2 regions of the Lysinibacillus sp. FSL K6-4013 genome follow, and region 1 is predicted to be linked to the other one. Evidence: a T-box and tRNA genes for the amino acid it is inferred to sense, from the RefSeq annotation. Region 1 holds a T-box; the other holds one or more tRNA genes.
What was found. The T-box of region 1 lies ahead of ileS (isoleucine--tRNA ligase). A T-box ahead of a tRNA ligase gene usually reads a tRNA of that ligase, here a tRNA-Ile.
Positions count from the first base shown of each region.

Region 2: it has a tRNA-Ile gene. The T-box ahead of ileS (isoleucine--tRNA ligase) is inferred to sense a tRNA for this amino acid. The anticodon was not compared.

Region 1 is NZ_CP152031.1:1,043,786-1,047,164, reverse strand. It holds gene ileS (isoleucine--tRNA ligase) at 1-1,914, opposite strand, end outside; T-box leader at 2,027-2,250, opposite strand; gene MHB39_RS04935 (DivIVA domain-containing protein) at 2,347-2,871, opposite strand; gene MHB39_RS04930 (RNA-binding protein) at 2,967-3,379, opposite strand, start outside.
Region 2 is NZ_CP152031.1:3,565,498-3,568,876, forward strand. It holds gene MHB39_RS17530 (iron ABC transporter permease) at 1-177, shown strand, start outside; gene MHB39_RS17535 (ABC transporter ATP-binding protein) at 193-987, shown strand; tRNA gene MHB39_RS17540 (tRNA-Glu) at 1,127-1,198, opposite strand; tRNA gene MHB39_RS17545 (tRNA-Ser) at 1,201-1,291, opposite strand; tRNA gene MHB39_RS17550 (tRNA-Asn) at 1,303-1,379, opposite strand; tRNA gene MHB39_RS17555 (tRNA-Ile) at 1,384-1,460, opposite strand; tRNA gene MHB39_RS17560 (tRNA-Gly) at 1,462-1,535, opposite strand; tRNA gene MHB39_RS17565 (tRNA-Phe) at 1,541-1,616, opposite strand; tRNA gene MHB39_RS17570 (tRNA-Asp) at 1,675-1,750, opposite strand; tRNA gene MHB39_RS17575 (tRNA-Met) at 1,754-1,828, opposite strand; tRNA gene MHB39_RS17580 (tRNA-Ser) at 1,882-1,974, opposite strand; tRNA gene MHB39_RS17585 (tRNA-Ile) at 1,990-2,066, opposite strand; tRNA gene MHB39_RS17590 (tRNA-Met) at 2,074-2,147, opposite strand; tRNA gene MHB39_RS17595 (tRNA-Ala) at 2,176-2,251, opposite strand; tRNA gene MHB39_RS17600 (tRNA-Pro) at 2,266-2,342, opposite strand; tRNA gene MHB39_RS17605 (tRNA-Arg) at 2,352-2,428, opposite strand; tRNA gene MHB39_RS17610 (tRNA-Leu) at 2,438-2,526, opposite strand; tRNA gene MHB39_RS17615 (tRNA-Gly) at 2,532-2,606, opposite strand; tRNA gene MHB39_RS17620 (tRNA-Leu) at 2,642-2,726, opposite strand; tRNA gene MHB39_RS17625 (tRNA-Lys) at 2,744-2,819, opposite strand; tRNA gene MHB39_RS17630 (tRNA-Thr) at 2,827-2,902, opposite strand; tRNA gene MHB39_RS17635 (tRNA-Val) at 2,906-2,981, opposite strand; rRNA gene rrf (5S ribosomal RNA) at 2,992-3,107, opposite strand.

The sequences.
Region 1 (3,379 bases):
TTGCTTTAACATATCCATAGAGATGCGCACATCTGCTGTATAGTCAACAGATGCAACCCATAAACGAAGAATGTCTGCTCCATACTGATCCATTACTTTTTGTGGAATAATCACATTCCCTAAAGATTTACTCATTTTACGTCCTTCACCATCAAGAACAAAACCATGTGTTAAAAGTCCTTTATATGGTGCATAGCCGTTAATTGCTACAGATGTAATTAGAGATGAATTAAACCAACCACGGTGTTGGTCAGAACCCTCTAAATATAGATCAGCAGGATATTTCATGCCACGTTCTACAAGTACACCTTGGTGTGATGACCCTGAATCGAACCAAACGTCCATAATATCATTTTCTTTTGTAAATTCGCCGTTCGGGCTACCTGGATGTGTAAAGCCTTCTGGTAATAATTCTTTCGCTGTTTTTTGGAACCAAATATTTGATCCATGCTCACGGAATAATGCTGAGACATGACTAATTGTTTCAGGTGTAATAATAGGTTCACCATTTTCAGCATAGAAAATTGGAATTGGCACACCCCACGCACGTTGACGAGAAATTACCCAGTCTCCACGATCACGAATCATATTATAAAGACGAGTTTCTCCCCAAGCTGGTGTAAATGCTGTTGCTTTTACAGCCTCTAATAACTCCCCACGGAATGCTTCAACAGATGCAAACCATTGTGGAGTCGCACGATAAATAACAGGCTTTTTCGTACGCCAGTCATGTGGATAGGAGTGCGTAAAGAAATCAAGCTTTTCTAATGCTCCTACTTCTTTTAGTTTTTCTGTGACTAGTTTATTCGCATCATTATAAAACACGCCTTCAAAGCCAGGTGCTTCGTCTGTATAACAGCCACTATTATCAAGAGGACTAAGAATACCTAAACCATATTGTTTACCAATATGATAATCGTCTTCACCGTGTCCTGGTGCTGTATGAACACAACCTGTACCCGCTTCAGCAGTTACGTGTTCACCTACCATAATAAGAGATTCACGATCATAGAATGGATGTTGCGCTACAATACGATCTAGTGCCTCACCTTTTACTTCTTGTACAACCTCATAGTCTTCCCATCCAAGCGTATTTGCCACTGACTCTAATAATTCTTTGGCAATGATGAATTTTTTATTAGCCACTGCAACTACTACATAGATAAATTCAGGATTCAAAGAAATCCCTAAGTTTGCTGGTAATGTCCATGGTGTTGTTGTCCAAATGATAAATTTTGCATCTGCTGGAACAACGCCCTTCGCATCCTTAATAGCAAAGCTTACATAAATTGATGGGGATTTGATGTCCTTATATTCAATTTCAGCTTCCGCCAAAGCAGATTCAGAAGATGGAGACCAATAAACTGGTTTTAACCCTTTATAGATATACCCTTTTTCCGCCATTTTACCGAATACTTCAATTTGACGTGCTTCAAACTCAGGCTTCAACGTAATATAAGGATTTTCCCAATCACCTCGGATGCCTAGACGTCGGAATTGAGCACGTTGATTGTCAATTTGCTCGTAAGCATACTCTTCACAAAGTTGGCGGAATGCTGCTACTGACATTTCTTTACGTTTTACACCTTTGTTAGTCAATGCTTGCTCAATTGGTAAACCATGTGTATCCCAGCCTGGAATATAGTTGACATGGTAGCCAGTCATGGAACGATGACGTGTAATCATATCCTTCAATACTTTATTTAGAGCATGGCCGATATGGATATCACCATTTGCATAGGGAGGACCATCATGTAGAACAAATTCTGGACGACCTTCCGTACGTTCCATCTGTAATTTGTTAATATCCATACCATTCCATTTTTCTTGCATTTTTGGCTCATTCGCTGGTAAATTTCCACGCATTGGGAAATCAGTTTTTGGCATTAATAAAGTATCTTTGTATTCAACCATTAAAATTCCTCCTTTATTTTACATAAACAGTTAGACATTTTTCTCATAAGACAGTTATTGGCAATTTTATCTAAAACGATTCGGAAACAAACAAAAAAAGCCCTCAATCCCACTAAGGGACGAGAAGCTTCTACTCGCGGTACCACCCTACTTGTAGCACAAAAAATTGCACTACCTCTTAAAAGCACATTTAACGTCGTGCATCACGAAATAACCTACTTTTTTCAGTTATTTAGCTCAGAAGTGATGTTCAATGCTAGTTGTATGTTTGGGCTCTCACTGTCCCCAAATCGCTTAACAACGCCTAACAAATACTGTCTTCGTCTCTGCTTTTATGCATATCTGTTCAAAATAATTACTATTACAAAGTATATGAAATTCACACAATCGCGTCAAGTTTCATTTGTCAATTGCAACAATTAAAAAGAAAAGTTAAATATCTTCAGCATCCTGTGCTTCATCAACAGATGCTTGAATTTCTGTTAAATCAATATCATATTGCAGCAAATGATCCCAATCATCTGCATTTAGTAAATCTAGCTGTGCTTCTACAAGCATCTTGAAACGATTACGGAATACCTTAGATTGCTTTTTCAGCTCATCAATTTCAATTGTCACCTTACGAGCCTTCGTCAAAGCTTCATTGACAATTCGATCAGCATTTTTTTCAGCTTCTTTTACAATGAGCTTTGCCTCTTTTTGAGAATTTCTTCGCACTTCATCAGCCGCTTCTTGTGCAACGACAATAGACTTCTGCAAAGTTTCTTCTAAGGAGTTAAAATGTCTCGCTTGTTCTAAAGCCATCTCTAATTGCTTATCAACTTCCTTTTTTTCACGAAGCAGAATTTCATAGTCTTTAATAATCTGATCTAAAAATTCATTTACTTCATCTTCAGCATAACCTCTGAAGGCTTTTGTAAACTCCTTATTATGTATATCAATAGGTGATAATGGCATACAATCCTTCTCTCCTTTACATGTACATTCGTAACTCCTATTATACAATTGTTCCGACAACTTAGCAGTAAAAATTAATGAAATTTACTTCACTTTCAGCTTTTTTGGGCCAATCGACCGATTTGAAGACGGATTTTATCTTTTTTTGTTCGGCCTTCAGTCATAATAATTTTCACCCGACCACTTCCTCGTATTGATAATATATCTCCTTCTTGTAATTCAAAAGCAACTGTATCTCGTTCTGTCCAATTAACACGCACTTTTTTTCCAGTAATTAAAGCTTGAGCTTTTTGGCGTGATACATTTAATATAGTCGCAATAATTACATCTAATCGCATCGAAGATACTGTATGAGATTCCTCCAACCATTCTTCCTCATTAATAATAAGGGACTCTGATTCTTTTAAAGACTCGATATGCACCTTTACTTTACCAATACCTGTTAAATGTAACCGAACATATTCTGCTACTTCTTGAGCTACAACAAATTGCACCTGCTGATCATTTA
Region 2 (3,379 bases), 2.2 Mb from region 1:
TCATCATTCGGTGTACTTATTCCAGCATCCGCAGCAATTGGTGCATTACTTGTAATGGTTGCAGATATTATAGGTCGCACAGCATTTAGCCCATTAGAAGTACCCGCAGGCGTCTTTACTGCTGCCATCGGTGCACCTTATTTTATCTATTTATTATTTAGAAACCCAAATAAATAAAGGAGTCTATACTACATGACTGAATCTTTATTAACCAAATCCCTAACATTAAGTTATGGTGATTTCAATATTATCGAAGATCTCAATTTATCTATTCCTTTGAATGAAATTACTGTATTAATTGGAGCGAATGGCTGTGGTAAATCCACACTCTTGCGCTCCATTGCTCGATTATTAAAACCTAAAAAAGGCTCCGTTTTATTAAATGGTGAGGATATTTTTAAATTATCAACTAAACAAGTGGCTAAAAACCTCTCTATTCTTCCCCAATCTCCTGTTGCACCAGAAGGCTTAACTGTCTTACAACTTGTAAAACAAGGCCGCTACCCTTACCAAAATTGGCGTCAACAATGGACTGAAAAGGATGAAGAAATCGTTTTAAACGCTTTAAAAGCTACAGGTACCGAGCATTTACAAGATAGACCAGTAGACGAGCTATCAGGAGGACAACGTCAACGTGCTTGGATTGCTATGACACTTGCTCAAGATACAGATATCATTCTTTTAGACGAGCCTACGACATACTTAGATTTAACCCATCAAATAGACGTATTAGATTTACTATATGACTTAAACCAACAGCAAAAGCGAACAATTATTATGGTATTACATGATATTAATCTTGCATGTCGCTATGCCGATCATATTATTACAGTGCGTGACCGTGGTGTCTACCGTCAAGGGAAACCAGAAGAAATTATGACAACTGATTTAGTTAGTCATGTGTTTGACCTTGATTGCCAAATGACGGCAGATCCCATATTTGGTACACCTCTTTGCATTCCATATGGAAAAGGACGAAAAATTTAATCGCTAATTTGAAAAACAACAAGCCTACACAGAATGATTAATCTGTGTAGGCTTTCATTTAATAGAGGTATGTTATTAATCTAAGTATCTAGTAAATTAAAAAGTGCAGTAGATGTAAATTCATCTACTGCACTTAGTATGACCCGTACGGGATTCGAACCCGTGTTACCGCCGTGAAAGGGCGGTGTCTTAACCACTTGACCAACGGGCCCATGGCGGAGAAGGAGGGATTTGAACCCTCGCGCCGGTTACCCGACCTACACCCTTAGCAGGGGCGCCTCTTCAGCCTCTTGAGTACTTCCCCAAAATAAAAAATGGCTCCGAAGGCAGGACTCGAACCTGCGACAACCTGATTAACAGTCAGGTGCTACTACCAACTGAGCTACTTCGGAATAATGGTGGGCCTAAATGGACTCGAACCATCGACCTCACGCTTATCAGGCGTGCGCTCTAACCAGCTGAGCTATAGGCCCTTGGAGCGGGTGATGGGAATCGAACCCACGACATCAGCTTGGAAGGCTGAGGTTTTACCATTAAACTACACCCGCATAAATGGTGGGTCAGGACGGAATCGAACCGCCGACACTTAGAGCTTCAATCTAATGCTCTACCAACTGAGCTACTGACCCATTTCGTCCATGCTAAGCTTGCTCACTCTTTTGCTTCTCATGACTTTGATTTTAAAAATGGCGGTCCCGACCGGGATCGAACCGGCGATCTCCTGCGTGACAGGCAGGCATGTTAACCGCTACACCACGGGACCTTTTGGTTGCGGGGGCCGGATTTGAACCAACGACCTTCGGGTTATGAGCCCGACGAGCTACCACTGCTCCACCCCGCGATAATTTTATGCTGTTTCGAGTTTTTAAAGCACCATTTATAAAAATTTAAAACTGGAGGAGGTAGAGGGATTCGAACCCCCGCGCGGTGTTACCCGCCTGTCGGTTTTCAAGACCGATCCCTTCAGCCAGACTTGGGTATACCTCCGTTACAATATATAAATGGTGGACCTTGCAGGACTCGAACCTGCGACCGGACGGTTATGAGCCGTCTGCTCTAACCAACTGAGCTAAAGGTCCTTTAAGATGGCGGCAGAGGGGATCGAACCCCCGACCTTACGGGTATGAACCGTACGCTCTAGCCAGCTGAGCTACGCCGCCAGGATCTTTATACTGGTTAATTTACTTATGGTGGAGCCTAGCGGGATCGAACCGCTGACCTCCTGCGTGCAAGGCAGGCGCTCTCCCAGCTGAGCTAAGGCCCCATAATTTTTGGAAATGGTCGGGAAGACAGGATTCGAACCTGCGACCCCTTGGTCCCAAACCAAGTGCTCTACCAAGCTGAGCTACTTCCCGTTGTTCTTTTGGCGCGCCCGACAGGAGTCGAACCCATAACCTTCTGATCCGTAGTCAGACGCTCTATCCAATTGAGCTACGGGCGCATTTAAAAATGGTGCCGAGGACCGGAATCGAACCGGTACGGTAGTCACCTACCGCAGGATTTTAAGTCCTGTGCGTCTGCCAGTTCCGCCACCCCGGCACATTTGGAGCGGAAGACGAGGTTCGAACTCGCGACCCCCACCTTGGCAAGGTGGTGTTCTACCACTGAACTACTTCCGCATGTGCATAAGTTTTTTATCTGGCAATGAAAATAATGGTGCGGGTGAAGGGAGTCGAACCCCCACGCCTTGCGGCGCTAGATCCTAAGTCTAGTGCGTCTGCCAATTCCGCCACACCCGCTTATTATTATTTCTAAATGGTGAGCCATGAAGGACTCGAACCTTCGACCCTCTGATTAAAAGTCAGATGCTCTACCAACTGAGCTAATGGCTCGAAAAAATGGTGCCGGCTATAGGAATCGAACCCACGACCTACTGATTACAAGTCAGTTGCTCTACCTGCTGAGCTAAACCGGCATATGGTGGAGGATGACGGGCTCGAACCGCCGACCCTCTGCTTGTAAGGCAGATGCTCTCCCAGCTGAGCTAATCCTCCTGGGTGTTATGCCTAGCGACGTCCTACTCTCACAGGGGGAAGCCCCCAACTACCATCGGCGCTAAAGAGCTTAACTTCCGTGTTCGGTATGGGAACGGGTGTGACCTCTTTGCCATCATCACTAGACTTTGTTATGTATCTTGTTTTGAAGTTGTTTACCTGTCCTTCAAGACAAGAATTATTGTATAACGTTTTCTAACATTGTGCAATACTTTTTTATAAAAAAAAGAAATTATTACTTTTAAAAGATATTTTTGTTAAGTAAGAGAAAATATTGCCCTGCAAAATATTATAGCAATTGTTGATTCAAAAGAAAACATTTATTTTATTTCACCTATATTCTTAGCTTATAATCTATTTCAAAACAAGTGAAGAATATAGATAATCCTTCACTCGTC